4 regions of the Paenibacillus sp. LBL genome follow, and region 1 is predicted to be linked to each of the others. Evidence: predicted binding sites of a transcription regulator. Region 1 holds the regulator's gene; each other region holds the start of a gene.
What was found. The regulator Rex, encoded in region 1, represses fermentation and respiration genes when NADH is low (regulators of the CRP and FNR family bind a similar motif). The targets are predictions, from matches to a motif close to TTGTGAAATATTTCACAA.
Positions count from the first base shown of each region.

Region 1 (4,622 bases):
CTTCGTTTTTTTCTTCAATCCGTCTTCCTCGCTCCCCTTGATTATTCCCTAGAGGGTTGTAAGACGCTCAAATGCAGACTGGGCTTCCCGGCGAATACGTTCCTCGTCGAGGGTAAGGCTGGCGCCATTTTTCACTACCTGCTTGCCGTCAACCCATACATGCTCTACATCCTTTGCACTGGCTGAATAGATCGCATGGGACACATAATCGGTTCGAGGAAGGAAGTGCGCCTGATCTGTATTCAACGCGATCATATCCGCCTTCATGCCGACGGCAAGTGTGCCTATATCTTCAATGAAAGCCGATTTGGCTCCATACTCCGTACCCATCCGTAGTGCTTCGGCTGCTGGAATGGCCGTAGGATCACCGCTTACCCCTTTATGGATCAATGCAGCCAGACGCATCTCTTCAAACATATCCAGATTGTTATTGCTCGCTGGTCCGTCGGTACCCAGGGACACGGTAACGCCGGCTTTCAGTAGTGCAGGCACGCGCGCTATACCACTGGCAAGCTTCAGATTACTGCCTGGATTATGAGAGACCGCGACTTGATATTTAGCCAAAATCTCGATCTCTTCATCAGTCAAATGGACGGCGTGCGCCAGAAGTGTAGGACGAGAGAACATGCCCAGCTTCTCCAGATGCGCAACGGGACGGAGTCCGTAGTCATTCACATTCTGGGCCACTTCCGTGTCCGTTTCCGACATATGTGTATGCAGCGGCAGATTCAAATCATGGGATGCTTGGACGAATTTTTCAATTAGATCCGGTGGACACGTATACGGTGCATGCGGCGAGAGCATCGTTGTGATTCTGCCATCGGCTTTGCCGTGCCAGTCCTTCGCAAATGCAACCGCCTCATCCAGTTTTTGCTGCTGAACCTCAGGCGGACATAATCCGATAACGCCACGGGTCAGGACACCGCGCATTCCTGAATCCTCTACCACCTTAGCAACCTGGTCCATGTGATCATACATATCCACAAAAGTTGTGGTTCCGCCCTTGATCATCTCCAGCACGGAAAGAGAGGCTCCCCAGTAAACATCATCGGCCGTGAATTTGGCTTCCATCGGCCACATTTTTTCCTGCAGCCATACTTGCAGCGCCAAATCGTCTCCATAACCGCGGAGCAGTGACATGGCAGCATGTCCATGGGTATTTACCAAACCAGGCAGGAACAACAGATGTGTGCCGTCGATAATCTCGGTTCCTTCCTCTACCGGCGGCTGTTCCTCACCAAGATAGGTAATGCGGTCATTCTCAACAACCATGTATCCACGAAGAACGGATCTTCCATCCTCAAGCACAGCAAAAGTACCGTTCTTAACCATCCACTTCGTTGTCGTCATGTGAAGCTTCCTCCTTACCGTTGTCCAAATAATAAGCCAAGCTCTGCAAATCGGTTGTAAAATCGGCCGTATGAATACGGATATGAGGTGGAGCTTTCAGGATGGTTGGCGCAAAATTCAGAATCGCTTCGATGCCTGCTGCAATAAGCTGATTAGCTACGTTTTGCGCCTCAAAATCCGGAACGGTAATAATCCCGATACGAATGCCGTATTCATGTACGGTTTTCTCAAGCTCTTCCATCGGCTGAACCGTCAAGTTGTTGATTTTCATACCAACTTTGGGGGAATATGAATCGAAAATAGCCACAATCTTCATATTATCCTTCAGGAATGCATTGTAATTGGATAATGCATGTCCAAGATTACCGGCTCCAACCAATGCTACATTAATCTTCTGGTCCAGCTTCAGAATCTGGCGAATCTTCTCAATCAAATAGGAAACATCATACCCGATCCCTTTCCGTCCAAAATCACCGAAATACGCCAGGTCCTTACGAATTTGAGCAGGATTCAGATCCAGTTTCTGCCCCAGCTCCTGGGATGAAACAGTTGAGACCTCCCGCTTCTGAAGCTCATTCAAATAGCGCAAATATACAGGTAATCTGCGGACCACGGCTTCCGAAATTTTTTCCGATTTCATGCATGCTCCCCCTAGTAAAGGTTAATAACTACATCTCTTGCATTTTCATTCTTCGTTTAGCTATCATTCATCGGTTTGGTTATCTGCCCCAACCTCGACCTCTTCCTGAAGCCATTCCGAGATGCGTGGAACAATTCCCTCTGTCGGCATATGCTCCATCTTAGGTCCTGGCAAGGAATATAAGAAATATTTCCCGTAATAGGATTCAATCACCCGGGTATCGTATACAATCACGATCCCTTTATCCTGTGCCGTCCGGACCAGGCGGCCAAACCCTTGCTTGAACCGAATAACCGCTTGCGGAACGGAAAGCTTCATGAAGGGGTTCTTTTTCTGCTGCTGCAGCAGTTCACTCTTGGCTTCCACCAGCGGATGATTCGGCGGCTGGAAAGGCAGCCGTACAATAGCAAGACAGGTCAACGCCTCGCCCGGAATGTCGACCCCTTCCCAGAAGGAGCTGGTGCCAAGGAGCACCGATGCGCTGCTCTCCTGGAAGCGTCGAATCAACTTGGTTCGACTGGTCCCGTCCATTCCTTGCCCCAGCACCGCAATGTCGCTTAATGCCAATGCTTCCTTCAGTGGCTCATGCACCTGACGCAGCATCCGGTAAGAGGTGAACAGAACGAGCATCCTTCCATGGGTAGCGATCGCCGTTTCGGCCAGTGACTGCACAAGTGTGTTCACAAAGAGGGCATCCCCGACCGATCCCTTCACGCTCGGAAAATCACGCGGAACGACAAGCAGCGCTTGTTCTCTGTAATTAAACGGAGACGGCAGCTGAACCGTGTTCAGATTACCGGCGTCAGCCGCTTCCTGAAGACCCAGATTCTCGATCATGAACTGGAACGATTTATCCACCGACAAGGTAGCCGATGTCAGAATGACGCTTTGTTTTTTATCAAAAAACAATTCCTTTAAATGAGTGCTTACATCAACAGGCACTGCATAGAGCTGCAGCGATTTACTGCGGAAATTGCCATTAGCCTCCATCCAGTATACCGTACCCTCATCATTAAGAGCCATGAAGGAGCGCAAGTCCTCACGGTGAGCAGCCAGGTCTTTAAACAGTCCGGACAGATCCGTAAGCAAGCTGTCTGCACTGTAATCATCCAGATCTTCCTTCATTTCAGCAATCAGCTTGTCACCCTTGCGCACAACGTCACCCAGGGTCACATGAATCTGATGCTCCAGCTCGGCCAGCGATTGCCAATCCTTCGGTTTCTTGAGAGGCGATAACCGAAGTGAGAATTGGCCCGCGTCTCCTGGAGATGCATCCCCGCGTTCCGGCAGCAGCGCAAACAGCTGATCGCTGAGACGATCCCAATTTTCTTTGGCCGTGATGAGATCTGGATACATACGGTCAATGACAGAAGACCATTCTACGGCCTTCTCATGCGGTGAAGCCTGAAGCAGCTGGCGAAGCGCGGGAAGCTGTCCGCTGCGGCTGTCCTTGTACATCCGGGTCAACGTATGCACAACCGTAAAATATTTCATTTGCAAGCCAAGGTGCTTGCCCGCAACGTCCTCAAGATGATGTGCTTCGTCAATGACGAGGCGTTCATAACTTGGCAGCAGCTGATGATTGGCTTTAACGTCAGTGAACAGCTTCGAATGGTTCGTAATGACCACGTCGGCAACGCCCGCTTCATGTTTGGCCCTGTGGTAGTAGCATTTGCGGAACCATGGGCAGGCACGTCCAAGACAGGAATCCGAATCGCTGGAGATCGTCTCCCAGAAATCTCCGCCACGGCCGCCGAGGTTCAGTTCTTCATCGTCGCCGTTTTCTGTCTGTGTCAGCCAGACCAGCATCTGCGCTGCAATGATCACATCTTCCTTCGGCGAATGAAAATCTCTTCTATTTATTTTATGTTCAAATTTTCTCAAACACAAATAATGTCCTCTCCCCTTAAAAATAACTGCTTTAAAGGGAAAAGGAACAACCTGAGTGAGCAGCGGTATATCCCGGTCACGCAGCTGTTCTTGAAGATTGATTGTATGCGTGCTGACCATGACCTTCTGTTCCTGCTTCACACTTTGATAGATCGAAGGCAGCAAATAGCCGAGGGACTTCCCTGTTCCCGTGCCTGCTTCAATCAACAGATGTTTATTATCATCCAGTGCCTGCATCACTTCTTGGAACATCATATCCTGAGCGTCTCTGCTCTCGTAATGAGGCAGCGTTTCCTTCAGACGGTCCCGGACATCGCTCATGTACTGTTCGAAGCTCACATCAGCCAGTGGGTTCGGCTCCGATTCGTCCCTTGCGGGTGCAATATCGTTCCAATCATCAACAGCCAGCGCAAACTGGCGATAATACGTATGGGTATCTCCGCCCTGTACAGCTTGGAATTCCCGTTCCGCCCGGATTCCGTCAAAGAACCAGGCCAAATCGCTATCCTCATCAGCAAAAAGATCACTTAACCGTTGAATGGTCAAGAGCGGAAGCTCATCGATCTCCTCCAGACATTTCAGCAGCGCATAGGCCGTTGCAAGTGCATCGCTGTCCGCTTGATGCGGACGGTCATGCTCCAGGCCGAAATGGGAAGACACCATTCCAAGCTGATATGAAGAAAGCGAAGGGAAGCATATTTTCAAGAAGTGCATCGTATCTAGAATCCGACCGCTGAACGGT
Region 1 covers NZ_JARXYU010000004.1:270,169-274,790, reverse strand. Annotated here, with positions in the region: gene M2277_RS12515 (cell wall elongation regulator TseB-like domain-containing protein) at 1-18, opposite strand, end outside; gene M2277_RS12510 (amidohydrolase) at 49-1,350, opposite strand; gene M2277_RS12505 (redox-sensing transcriptional repressor Rex) at 1,325-1,990, opposite strand; gene dinG (ATP-dependent DNA helicase DinG) at 2,054-4,622, opposite strand, start outside.

Region 2 (4,622 bases), on a different contig from region 1:
CTGATGGTTCAGGGAGCTTCTGAATACGTTCCACAATGCGACTGCCGTATACAACCGCTTCCGAAAGCGAGTTGCTTGCCAACCGGTTCGCTCCATGAACGCCAGTAGACGAAACCTCCCCGCAAGCGAACAAGCGCTTCACGCTGCTCTCTCCGTGCAAATTGGTCTTGATGCCCCCCATCATATAATGCGCAGCCGGGGAGACCGGAATCCAATCTGACGATAAATCAAGTCCATACTGCATGCATGTTTCATAAATCGTCGGGAACCGATGTTTGACCATCTCTGGTGACTCATGGGTAATGTCCAGATACACAAAGGTAGACCGCGTCGCTTCCATCTCGCTGACAATGGCCCGGGCAACAATATCCCGGGGGGCCAGCTCCAGCAAGTCATGGTACTTTGGCATGAACCGTTCCCCTTTGATATTACGAAGAACAGCGCCCTCGCCACGAACCGCCTCGGAGATCAGAAACCGTGGTGCACCCGGATAGCTAAGTGCCGTGGGATGGAACTGAATGAATTCCATATCCCTGATGTCCGCACCTGCCCGGTAAGCCATAGCAACACCGTCGGCTGTCGCAACCTCCGGGTTGGTTGTATACCTGTACAGCTGGCCGGCGCCTCCTGAGCACATAATGGTCGCCCGCCCACGTACAAAAACCCGCCTGCCATCCGGCATCTGTACCAATGCACCGTGACATTCCCCTTGCTCCGTGACCAGATCAATGACAAAATGATCGTCCCATACTTCTATATTGTGAAGCATTTCAACCTGAATGGAAAGGGCACGCACAATTTCATATCCGGTAGCGTCCCCATTAGCATGAAGAATACGACGGTGACTGTGCGCACCTTCCTTGGTTAGCGCAAGCTCGCCATTCTCGACATCAAACATCGTCCCAAGACGAATCAGCTCCTGAACCCCAACCGGTCCCTCATTTACGAGGACATCCACCGCAGTAGATGAGCATAGTCCCGCCCCTGCCATCAGGGTATCCTGGCGATGGTAGACCGGAGAGTCATCTTCAGCTGTTACGGCAGCAATGCCGCCTTGAGCATAACGAGTGTTGCTCTCGAGCAGCGATTTCTTTGTAATCAGCAGCACCTTTTGAGTGGCACTTGCCATGATTGCCGTATATAAACCCGCAATGCCTGAACCGATGACGATGACATCCGTCTGGACGACCGGCAGATCGTTCAGTTCAAAATCAATCAAATACTGCGGTATCACGATGCCTCACCTGTCTTTTCACGAAAGAGTAGCGCATGCTACTTAACCTGTAACATGCGCTCTAATGAAGTTCTGGCTTTCTCTGCAACGACCGGAGGTACATAAATTTGCGGCTTCATCGTTTCCAGTGCTTTGACCAGCTTTTTGAGATTATTCACTTTCATATTGGGACAAACCAGGAATTTCGTGGCAAAATGGAACGATTTGCCCGGGCTATCCAATCGAAGCTGATATCCTGTGCCATCCTCTGTACCTACAATAAACTCCTTGGCAGACGAATTTTTGCAATATTCCAGAATCGCAGTTGTGCTGCCTACAAAATCACCCATCGCAACGACCTCCGGACGACATTCCGGATGCACCACAAACTCGGCACCAGGATGCTTGGCTCTCATCTCGACAACATCCTTAACGGTCAGCATATCATGTGTGTTGCAGTACCCTTCCCAGATGATCAGCTTCTTGTCGGTATGCTGCTGGACGTAGTGCCCTAAATTTTTATCAGGCACCCATATAATTTCATCCGAATCGACGGATTGAATCACCTTTACCGCATTGGATGAAGTACAGCAGATATCTGTTTCTGCTTTGATCTCAGCTGATGAATTGATGTAAGTTACCACTTTTGCATTCGGGTGCTGCGCTTTCAACTTCCGCAAGCCGTCAACGTTCACCATATCCGCCATCGGACAACCGGCACGCTCATCAGGAATAAGAACGGTTTTGCCCGGTGCCAGGATTTTAGCGCTCTCACCCATAAAGTGCACACCGCAGAATACGATAACCTCAGCATCGGTTTGTGCTGCTTTCTGCGCAAGCAAGAAGGAATCCCCGCGGAAATCAGCGACCTCCTGTATTTCATCCCGTTGATAATAATGAGCCAAAATAATTGCGTTACGTTCCTTCTTCAATTGCATTAACCGCTCACGCAGTTCACGGTTTTGCTCTGCCTTACGCTCCAGTGCCAAAGCTTCCATGATCGACCCTCTCCCTTTATGTAGTCCGGCTGTAAACCGCTTGATGACCATGTGACTTCCAGGATGGTTTATACCTTTGTGAAAGGATGCGCATCCTTATTTAACAACTAATGTACACGTTCGTTCTGTGCCCTGTCAATGTGATAGAAAGCACAAAAAGAACCGGAAAACGAATTATCGTTCTCCGGTTCTTCGATTTTATTCGGTATTCGATGTTTTATCAGCGAATATTACGTTAACCTGCTGTTTCCGTTGTCCGATCCATCTGGAGGATCCTTACGGTCCGAATCTTTAGGCTCCGGCTGTTGATCATTCGAATCCATCGGGTTGTTCGGAATTTCTTCCGTGGAAATCGGCTGATCTCCGTCTTCTTTCCCTTGGATGCGAACTTTCACGTCACCAATGTTGTCGATGATCGGTTCGCCGCTCTCGGAAGAACCTTCACCTTCTCCATTGCCATTGCCTTCAACTGATCCAGTCTCAATGAGATTCTTGATTTGCTCAAGCTCCAGTGTTTCCATCTCAAGAAGCGTATTCGCAATCAGGTGAACCTCTTTGGAATGCTTGGTCAGAATCTCTTTAGACTTCTCGTAACAATCGTTAATGAACCGCTGCATTTCTTGATCGATCTCATAAGCGATTTGATCACTATAGTTCTGCTCGTGTCCGATATCGCGTCCCAGGAACACCTGTCCTTGGGATGTACCGAACTGCATCGGTCCAAGCTTCTCACTCATACCGTACTCCACAACCATGCTGCGGATAATGCCGGTTGCCTGCTGGAAGTCACTGTATGCTCCGGTACCGATTTCGCCAATGAACAACTCCTCGGCTACACGACCACCAAGCAAACCGGATACACGATCAAGCAATTCCTGTTTCGTCACGAGCATCCGATCTTCCTTCGGCATCATAATGACGTATCCACCAGCACGACCACGAGGGATAATCGTTACCTTATGAACGGTATCCGCATGCTCGAGGAAGTAACCTACAATGGTGTGACCCGCCTCGTGATAAGCTACGATACGTTTCTCGCGGTCACTGATCACGCGGCTGCGCTTCTCCGTACCCACGATCACACGGTCGATCGCTTCATCCACTTCTCGCATGGAGATATCCTTACGATTGCGGCGTGCCGCAAGCAAGGCTGCCTCATTGAGGAGATTCTCCAGATCGGCACCCGTAAATCCTGTCGTACGTTTAGCGATGATGTCCAATTTAACATCCTTCGTCAACGGCTTGTTGCGTGCATGGACTTTCAGCACAGCTTCACGGCCCTTCACATCTGGACGATCTACTGTAATCTGACGGTCAAAACGTCCCGGACGAAGAAGCGCCGGGTCCAAAATATCCGGTCGGTTCGTTGCAGCAACGATGATAATGCCTTCGTTTGCTCCGAAACCATCCATCTCGACCAGCAATTGGTTGAGTGTTTGCTCACGCTCGTCATGTCCGCCGCCAAGACCGGCACCGCGCTGACGACCTACAGCATCAATCTCATCAATAAAGATAATACATGGAGCATTCTTCTTCGCATTCTCGAACAAGTCGCGCACCCGAGATGCGCCAACACCGACAAACATCTCAACAAAATCGGAACCGGAAATGCTGAAGAATGGCACTCCCGCTTCACCGGCAACAGCACGTGCCAGGAGTGTCTTACCGGTTCCCGGAGGACCGACAAGGAGAACACCCTTCGGAATGCGAGCGCCTACCGTGTTAAACTTGCGCGGATCTTTCAAGAAGTCAACAACCTCAATAAGTTCCTGCTTCTCTTCATCTGCTCCGGCTACATCTTCAAATGTAATCCGTTTCTTCTCTTCATTATATAAGCGGGCTTTGCTCTTACCAAAGTTCATCACTTTGCCGCCGCCGCCCTGAGCCTGATTAAACAGGAAGAAGAACAGAACAAACATAATGATGAGCGGAATAAAGGATGAAAGCAATGTCAGCCAAATGCTTTGGCCTTCCATTGGCACCACGGTCAGTTTGACTTTGTTGCTGTCACTGGCTGCAGTCAGCTCTTGCATAGCTGCATCCGTAGCAGGAATATAGGTTGAGAAATTCTCCGATTTTTTCTCTTCGGTAATCTCCCTATACTTACCGGTCACCAGATAAGCGTAACCGTCAAATTGCACCGTCATTTCCTCTATGTTGTTAGCTTTGACTTCCTGCCGCAGCTCGTTATAACTAGGGGCATCGGCTTGCTCGCCGCCATTGGTGACAAATTGAACTATGCCCACCACGACCAAAAATAGAATCAAATAAAAACCAGAATTCCGGATGAACCGACTCATCCCCTACCTCCTCTCAAGACACATAAGATATTTTACCACAGCCTGTCTGGCCATCTCAACAAAGGGCCCTAATCTGTGGCAGCAGCCCATTGGCGCGGTTTAACTGCTGTA
Region 2 covers NZ_JARXYU010000025.1:44,455-49,076, reverse strand. Annotated here, with positions in the region: gene nadB (L-aspartate oxidase) at 1-1,234, opposite strand, end outside; gene nadA (quinolinate synthase NadA) at 1,273-2,211, opposite strand; gene ftsH (ATP-dependent zinc metalloprotease FtsH) at 2,442-4,511, opposite strand; gene hpt (hypoxanthine phosphoribosyltransferase) at 4,611-4,622, opposite strand, start outside.
Region 2: nadA (quinolinate synthase NadA) is a predicted target of Rex. The motif match lies at 2,288-2,305, and genes of this name have one in related genera.

Region 3 (4,622 bases), on a different contig from region 1:
CGATTGAGAACAGTTATGGAAGTCATTTGGCCAAGGGATATGCGCAGGGGGCAGCCGAATCAGGGGCAGAGGTGCGTGAGCTGGTGCTTGGAGAGATGGATTTTGATCTGAGCCTATCCGGCGGCTATAAGGGGAATCAAGCTCTGGAGCCCGATCTGCAAGAAGCGCAGAAGCTCATCGCATGGGCGGATCATCTGGTATTTGTGTACCCGAACTGGTGGGGCGGCATGCCGGCACTGCTGAAGGGGTTTATCGACCGAGTCTTTTTGCCGGGCTTTGCGTTTAAGTACCGCCGGAACTCTCCATTGCCGGAGCAACTGCTCAAAGGGAAAACCGCCCGATTGATTGTCACGATGGATTCGCCCTACGTTTACTATCGCTTCTATCTGGGTCAGCCCGGGCATCAAATGATGAAGCATTCCATTCTGAAGTTCTGCGGCGTGAGCTCGGTTCGTGCCACGAACATCACGCAGCTTCGCAAAATGCCTGAGAGCGCAAAAAAGCAATGGCTTGAGCGCGTACAGAACATGGGGAGGAAACTGGCGTAGAGGCCGTTGCCGCCGATGTGCAGTTCTTTCCAAACACTTGACTTCTCGGGCAAGAAGATTATAATTCATACAACAAATGAAACAAAAGAGAATTGAAGGGTAAACAGGATCAAAATCAAATCTTAATGTATATGCCGGGGAATAGGGCCCAGGCGTTTCTACCAGGTTACCGTAAATGACTTGACTACATGAAGGATGAGAGCCAGAGTCCAGCGCCCGGCTTCGAATGGAATGGAGAGGCGGGCGGTAAGATCACCTTGGAATCCGGGTACCGGCAGGTTTTAACGGATGGGGTGTTGTGCAGACTATTAGCAATGCATTGCTGATGCACCGGGCTTCTCTTCCTCTATGGATATAGTTAGTTCAGGCAACCCGGGCAGATACGCTGTCCGGGTTGTTTTACGTGCTTGCGCGTAGAATTGATTTTGTACTTTTACCGTTTCATCATAAGAAAAACGTCTATTGACGTACTTTCACAGATGACAGACCGCAGTTAGAAGAAGTTTTTATTGCGATATCAGGAAGTCGCAAGCTTTGAAGTTTATACTTTCTGATATCTAAAAAAAAGGGGAGCGTGCATTCATCATGAGTTCAAGCAAGAGACAGAAACGATACGAGGTCAGCCGGGAGCTGGGGAAAGTGGCGTTAGGACAGGCACCGGCCGACCTGGTTATCAAGAACGGCACGCTGGTCAATGTGTTTACAGGCGAGCTTCAGGAGCAGGTGGACGTGGCGATGGCATTCGGACGCATCGCTTATATCGGCAGCGCCAATCATACGATCGGGGAAGGGACCCGGGTCATCGAGGCGAATGGCCGTTACATCTCGCCGGGTCTGCTTGACGGCCATATGCATGTGGAGAGCACGATGCTGACCGTGACCGAGTTTGCGAAAGCGGCCATCGTTAGCGGAACCACCGGGATCTATATGGACCCTCATGAGATCGCCAATGTATTCGGTATGGAAGGTGTGCGGTGGATGCACGAGGAAGGACAGCAGCTGCCGCTTAAGGTATTCACCACCATCCCTTCCTGCGTGCCGGCGACGTTTGATCTGGAGGATGCAGGAGCCCAGCTTGGCGTGGAAGATATCGAAGAAGGGCTGACCTGGCCTGGAGTTGCCGGGCTTGGCGAAGTCATGAACTTCCCGGGCGTGGTATATGGCGATCCGACGATGAGCGGTGAGATCGAAGCCACGCTGCGTGCCGGCAAGACGGTGACGGGACATTTTCCCGCAGAGGACGACCGGATGCTTCAGGCGTATCTGGCAACCGGGGTAAGCTCCGATCATGAAACGGTGACGAGAGAGCAGGCGCTAGAGAAGGTTCGCCTCGGGATGCACCTGATGATCCGTGAAGGATCGGCTTGGCAGGACGTGAAGGAAGTCATCAAGGTGGTGACGGAAGACAAGGTGCGTACGGACAATATCTCCTTGGTGACGGATGACGTGTATCCGCAGACGCTGCTGAGGCTTGGCCATATGAACCATGTGGTGCGCCGTGCGATCGAAGAGGGTGTGGATCCGGTGACGGCCATCCAGATGGGCACGATCAACGTGGCTCGGTACTTCGGGATGGATCTCGAACTCGGGAGCATCTCGCCAGGTAAAACGGCAGACATTCTGCTGCTTGATGATCTGAACAGCATGGTGCCGTCGATTGTGATCACCGATGGTGAGGTGGTTGCGGAGAACGGCCAAGTTGTGAAGCCATTCCCTGTATACCAATATCCGGAAAAAGCGTTCCATTCGATTCGCCTGCAGCGTCCGTTGACAGCGGAGGATTTCCTGCTCCGCAGCAAGTGGGATACCGCACGCACGGAAGTCAACGTGGTGCGGGTCATCGAGAACAGTGCCCGCACAGCCAAAATGACAGCGGTGCTCCCCGTGCAGCAGGGCATCATTCAGCCTGACCTTAACCAAGACGTGGTTCAGCTTGCGTGCATCGAGCGCCATGGCGCAACCGGACAAATCTCGCTTGGCTTTGCGAGCGGCTTCGGATTGAAATCCGGTGCGGTCGCTTCCACGGTGGCGCATGACAGCCATAATCTGCTGGTAATGGGCACGAGCGCCGAGGATATGGCGCTAGCGGCGAATGAGCTGGCAGCTTGCGGCGGCGGGATGATCGTGGTGCGTGACGGTCAGGTGCTCGCGAAGGTGGCCATGCCCATTGCCGGCTTGCTGGCGGATCGTCCAGTGGAGATCGTAGCGGAAGAAGTTGCTGCACTGGAGGAAGCCTGGAAGGAGCTGGGGTGCTTCATCCATGCGCCGTTCATGACCTTCTCCCTGATCGCGCTGCCGGTGATTCCGGAAATCCGCATTACCAATCGCGGCATCGCGGACGTGACGGAGTTCAAGCTCATCGAGACGGAGATTCGCGCGGTTCAATAAGGTGGTGGTATGCATTAAAGCAGGTTGGCCTACATGGCGAACCTGCTTTTTTTGGTGCGTAAATACCGGGCTTGACCTGTGAGGGGATGCGGCAAGTCATGCTCCAATGGATAAACCTCACATAATTCCATTCGCACTTAGTGATTTTCGTCACAAATTTATAACTTTTTGCCCCTAATCCTTCCTAATATTGTGATATTGATCACAATCCTTTCTGCCGCAGTCTGCGAAAATACAAAAAGAATCAAATTTAAAGTGATCACGTGAGCTAAAGGAAGGGGCATCTTTATGGATCCGGTTATGCTGGCGCGAATTCAGTTCGCATCGACAACCATTTTTCACTTTATTTTCGTACCGTTGTCTATCGGATTAGCGTTTTTGATTGCCATCATGGAGACGATGTATGTTGTCAAAGGCCAGGAAGTATACAAGAAAATGGCCAAGTTCTGGGGGAAGCTGTTCCTGATTAATTTTGCGGTCGGGGTAGTGACAGGAATTCTGCAGGAGTTCCAGTTCGGCATGAACTGGTCGGATTATTCGCGATTTGTTGGGGATGTGTTTGGCGCGCCGCTTGCCATCGAGGCCTTGTTGGCCTTTTTCCTCGAGTCAACATTTATCGGGTTATGGATATTCGGCTGGGACCGGTTATCGAAGAAGGTCCATCTGCTCAGCATCTGGCTGGTGTCCTTCGGCACCCTGATGTCGGCCTTCTGGATTCTGGCGGCCAATTCGTTCATGCAGCGTCCCGTTGGGTTCGAGATGAATAATGGACGAGCGGAGATGAATGATTTCCTGGCATTGATCACCAATGGGCAGTTGCTGGTAGAATTCCCGCACACGATCTTTGGGGCACTGGCCACCGGGGCGTTCCTGGTAGCAGGCGTGAGTGCCTACAAGCTGATGAAGAAGCAGGATCTGGATTTCTTCAAAAAATCATTCCACATCGCCATCGTGGTGGGGCTCACCACCTCCATTCTGGTTGCGGTCTTCGGTCACCAGCAGGCGCAGTATCTGGTGGATACGCAGCCGATGAAGATGGCTGCTGCCGAGAGCCTGTGGGAGACGAGTGACGATCCTGCGGCTTGGACGGTCATTGCGTCCATCGATCCGGAGAAGCAGGAGAACAAGATGGAGCTTAAAATTCCGTATTTGCTCAGCTTTCTGTCTTATAGCAAATTCTCCGGCGAAGTGATCGGAATGAAGGAGCTGCAAGCCCAGTACGAGCAGCAATACGGTCCCGGCGATTATATACCTCCGGTGCGGACCACCTTCTGGAGCTTCCGGATTATGGTGGCCGCAGGCAGCGTGATGATTCTGCTCGGATTGTACGGAGCTTGGCTGATGCTGCGCAAGAAGGTCGAGCACGCTGGCAGATGGTTCCTGAGATTGATGCTGTTTGGCATTTCATTGCCGTTCATCGCCAACACGTCGGGGTGGATCATGACGGAGATCGGGCGGCAGCCTTGGACGGTATTCGGACTGATCACCACGGAGAATAGTATATCTCCGAACGTAAGTGCAGGCTCCATCCTGTTCTCGCTCATTACGTTTACAGCCATCTATGCGGTGCTTGCTGCCGTTATGGCGTACTTGTTTATTAAAGTCATTAAGAAAGGGCCGTATGCGGCGGAGGAAGAAGACCGCCACGCAAGCGATCCGTTTAATAAGGAGGGCTACCATGCTGTC
Region 3 covers NZ_JARXYU010000008.1:42,936-47,557, forward strand. Annotated here, with positions in the region: gene M2277_RS18020 (NAD(P)H-dependent oxidoreductase) at 1-548, shown strand, start outside; purine riboswitch at 654-755, shown strand; gene ade (adenine deaminase) at 1,134-2,936, shown strand; gene M2277_RS18030 (cytochrome ubiquinol oxidase subunit I) at 3,225-4,622, shown strand, end outside; gene cydB (cytochrome d ubiquinol oxidase subunit II) at 4,615-4,622, shown strand, end outside.
Region 3: M2277_RS18030 (cytochrome ubiquinol oxidase subunit I) is a predicted target of Rex. The motif match lies at 3,127-3,144, and genes of this name have one in related genera.

Region 4 (4,622 bases), on a different contig from region 1:
CGGATATGGCAAAAACAATTTGCTTTTTCGTCGTAAACGAACGAGCAGCTTCCTGTTGCTGCTCCGAAGGTTTTGCCTTCCATGTTACGAATCCCATGTAAACCAGGAATCCGATCCCGAAGGTAAACAACACCATTCGGATCCAGTCATATTCCAGAACGATCACGGATACGCCCAAAATGGCTAAGGATATAAGCAGCGTGTCGCACAGAGCCGCCGTGATGATAACGGGCAGCGCCTTAGCGAAGCGAGGCTGAACCGCTCCCTGATTAAATACGAACACATTTTGCACACCTAATGGAAGAATAAGACCTAGTGCCAGGATGAACCCATGAAGGATAACGCCTATCATATGAAACCTAACCTCCTGCGGATATTTTCACCATTGTAAGGGTCGATCCCAGCAACGTCTCCAACCAATTGGTTGGCACGAAACCCAACCAATGAATTATAATGAACAAAATACGTGGCGAAAGCGAGTTTCCTATGACAGAAGAATGGAAATTAAACAAGTCCTCCGACATACCGCTGCATCAGCAGATCTACAATTACATGAAGAACAGAATTATGAACGGGGAATGGCCTGTCGGGACCCGGATTCCGACGCAGAGAGACCTTGCTGCCAAATTTGGGGTAAACCGAAGCACCATCGTTTATGCATTGGGCGAGCTTGCCGCGGACGGCTTGATTCAATCCAAGGTTGGACAAGGGACGGTCATCGCCAACAATACCTGGAGTTTATTAGCCGCCACGCCTCCGCCAGATTGGAATCAGTATGTGAAATCCGGCTCCTACCAGCCAAACATCCATATGATCCAGCAGATCAACCGTTCGGAAACCGATCCGGATATAATCCGGCTCGGTACAGGAGAGCTCTCGCCGGAGCTGCTTCCCACTGGCCAGATGCGGGAGATCTTCAGCGGCAGCATGGCCAGCAAACTCTCTTTGGGATATTCCGAGCCGAAGGGGAGCCTCTACTTAAGAGAAATCATTAGTGACTATCTGAAAAAGAAAGGAATTCATGCCACCCCGTCATCCATTCTGATCATCTCCGGTGGACTGCAGGGATTGCAGCTCATCTCATTAGGCTTGCTGCACCAGGGGTCCGCCATCTTTGTAGAGAACCCCTCTTATCTGAACTCGATTCATGTGTTTCAGTCTGCAGGCATGTTTCTGCATGGGATTCCTATGGATCAGCACGGCATTAGAACGGAATCGATCGGGAGACTTAAGCGCCAACACAATGCTGCCCTGCTCTACACGATTCCTACCTTTCATAATCCGACCGGAACGCTGATGTCTTCCAGGCGGCGAACGGAGCTGCTTCAAATATGTGCAAGGGAAAGGCTGCCCATCATAGAGGATGATGTGTACGGGGATTTGTGGTTTGATGCCCCCTCTCCGCCGTCTCTGAAAGCGCTGGACCAGCAAGGGCTTGTGCTCTACATGGGAAGTATGTCCAAGACGCTTGGCCCCGGCCTTCGCATCGGCTGGATTGTGGGTCCCGAGCCGGTAATCGACCGGCTGTCCGATATCAAAATGCAAACCGACTACGGATCCAGCGCACTTTCCCAGCACGCAGTCGCCGAGTGGTTGTCGAGCGGGATGTATGAGTTGCATCTCATGCAGATCCGAGCGGAGCTCAGGAGTCGCAGAGATTTTACGCTCGATATTCTCAAGCAATATTTCCACGATATTGCCCAGTGGAACATACCGCAAGGCGGGTTCTACATCTGGCTTCACGTCACCAAACCTATCTCCATACGTCCTTTATTTGAACAAGCCCTGAAGGAGGGCATCCTGTTGAACCCCGGTAATATCTATGACCGCAGCGACCAGCAGCATCTTCGTCTTTCCTATGCCTATGCCTCCTGCAATCAACTGGAGAGCGGACTCATCAAGCTGGCCGAGCTTATCCGTCTCCATACATAACCATAAGAAAAGGCCCCCTTCCATGGTCATCAACCATGGGAGAAGGCCCTGTATTCACCTAAACGGATTCGTGATTGTGCCTGACGTTTATCATTGTGAAAAAACATACATACACCTCTAAACCCTTATAAATACTAGGATTTATGCTGTCTCCAGATTGGCTATTAAAGGCAAAAACCAGCCCGGAATTGTGACGAAACTGGTAACACTCGTGAATATTTGAACAAAGTATGAACTGCGCTTAAACCGCACCACTACAATGATTTGCCTCACACACCAATCCTTTTGTAACAAATTGAACACATAAAATTACACACATTGACACGAATGTGGATTTATATGTAAATTATACAATTTTATGTGTTTTGCAAAGCCAATCAGAACTTTCTACTATAGATGTGTTAGAAACATTTGAACGAAGCCGTTTCAAGGAAAGGGGTACATCATGAACAAAAGAGGGCCGTTATTTGCATTGTTATTAAGCTTCACCTTGCTCTTATCGGGATGCAGCTCACTCACGGTATTGGATCCGAAAGGACCGGCTGCCAGAACCCTATCCGATACAATCATATTCTCCATTCTCATGATGGTCGGAATATTGGCCGTAGTTTATGCGCTTTATATCTTCATGCTCACCAAATATCGAGCGAAGAAATCCAACGAAGGTTACGAACCGCCACATGAAGAGGGCAATAAATGGCTGGAAATATTATGGACCGCCATTCCGATCCTGATTGTTGCCGTCCTCTCGGTTGTGACCGTCAAAACGACGGTGGCCGTGGAGAATGTGCCGGAAGGCTATGAAAACCAAGAGCCGCTAGTCATCTACGCTTCCTCTTCGAACTGGAAATGGCACTTCAGCTATCCGGAAGAAGGAATCGAAACGGTGAATTACGTTAACATTCCAACACATCGCCCGATTGAATTCCGTCTGTACTCATTCGGTACAATCTCAAGCTTCTGGATCCCTCAGCTTCATGGCCAGAAATATGCGATGAGCGACATGATTACGAAGCTTAACATGGTTGCCGACGAACCGGGCTCCATGATGGGCCGTAACGCGAACTTCAACGGCGAAGGCTTCGCACACATGGAGTTCGAGGCGCTTGCAATGTCTTCGACCGAGTATGACAAGTGGGTTCAAGATGTCAAGGAAACTGCTCCTGAGCTGAAGGAAGATGAGTTTAAGAAGCTGCTGGAAACCGCGCATGTCGGTCGAATGAGCTTCTCCAACACGCACCTTGAATTCAGCCCGCCGCCTTCCGAAGATCATCACCATGGCGGTGATGTCAATGGCAATGAGGAGCATCAGGACCATAAAGACGTCCACCCGGATCCTGCTACAACGGAAGAAACGGAATTTGACAGCGAAACGAACGTGGATCCGAACGAGCCGCTGCCGAACTTCCCGGCTGAAGAAAGCCCAAATCATCAACATGATGGACATTAAATCGGTGAGTGAAACGTTGTTCACCCGATCTACTTCATACATCCAGAAAGGAGCTAGGCTCTTATGAAATGGGACGAATTTTTCGTTACCGGTGATCCGTTAATTTACGGCGCCATGGTGAGTATTGTTCTCGTCTCGCTTGCAATCCTCTTCGGCTTGACCTATTACAAGAAGTGGGGATATATGTGGCGGGAATGGCTGACCACCGTGGATCACAAAAAAATTGGCGTTATGTATATCATCTGTGCCTTGATCATGCTGTTCCGCGGCGGCGTTGACGCCTTGATGATGCGTGCGCAGACCGCTGCACCGGAAATGAAATTTCTGACGGGTCAGCACTATAATGAAGTATTTACAACTCACGGAGTCATTATGATTCTCTTTATGGCCATGCCGTTTATCTTCGGTCTGATGAATGTTATCATTCCGCTCCAGATCGGTGCCCGTGACGTAGCATTCCCTAAACTGAACGCAATCAGCTTCTGGCTATTCTTCGCCGGTGCGATGCTGTTCAACATCTCCTTTGTCATTGGAGGCTCGCCGGATGCCGGCTGGTCCGCCTATTTCCCGCTGGCCAGTATCGAGTTCAGTCCGACGGTTGGCAACAATTATTACTCTCTGGCGCTGCAGATATCAGGGATTGGTACGCTCCTTACAGGCGTTAACTTTATCGTAACGATCCTGAAGATGCGTGCACCAGGTATGACACTCATGCGCATGCCAATGTTCACATGGTCCGTGCTGATCACTTGTGTCATCATTATCTTTGCTTTCCCGGTACTTACGATTGCGCTATTGCTTATGATGTTCGACCGCGTGTTTGGTTCACAATTCTTCACGATGTCCAACGGCGGTATGGATATGCTCTGGGCCAACCTGTTCTGGGTATGGGGTCACCCTGAGGTATATATCGTTATTCTACCTGCATTCGGGATATTCAGTGAGATTATATCGACCTTCTCCAAGAAGAACCTGTATGGTTACGGTTCCATGGTCTTCAGTATGGTTATCATCTCAGCTCTGTCCTTCCTGGTCTGGGCCCACCATTTCTATACGATGGGTCAAGGCGCTATGGTCAACGGCTTCTTCTCGATCACAACGATGGCGATTGCCGTGCCGACCGGGGTCAAAATATTCAACTGGCTCTTTACGCTGAGGAAAGGCCGAATAAGCTTTACGACACCGATGCTCTATTCACTGGCATTTATTCCGATCTTTACGATCGGCGGTGTTACCGGCG
Region 4 covers NZ_JARXYU010000005.1:244,855-249,476, forward strand. Annotated here, with positions in the region: gene M2277_RS14445 (LysE/ArgO family amino acid transporter) at 1-352, opposite strand, end outside; gene pdxR (MocR-like pyridoxine biosynthesis transcription factor PdxR) at 487-1,932, shown strand; gene qoxA (cytochrome aa3 quinol oxidase subunit II) at 2,378-3,382, shown strand; gene qoxB (cytochrome aa3 quinol oxidase subunit I) at 3,446-4,622, shown strand, end outside.
Region 4: qoxA (cytochrome aa3 quinol oxidase subunit II) is a predicted target of Rex. The motif match lies at 2,142-2,159, and genes of this name have one in related genera.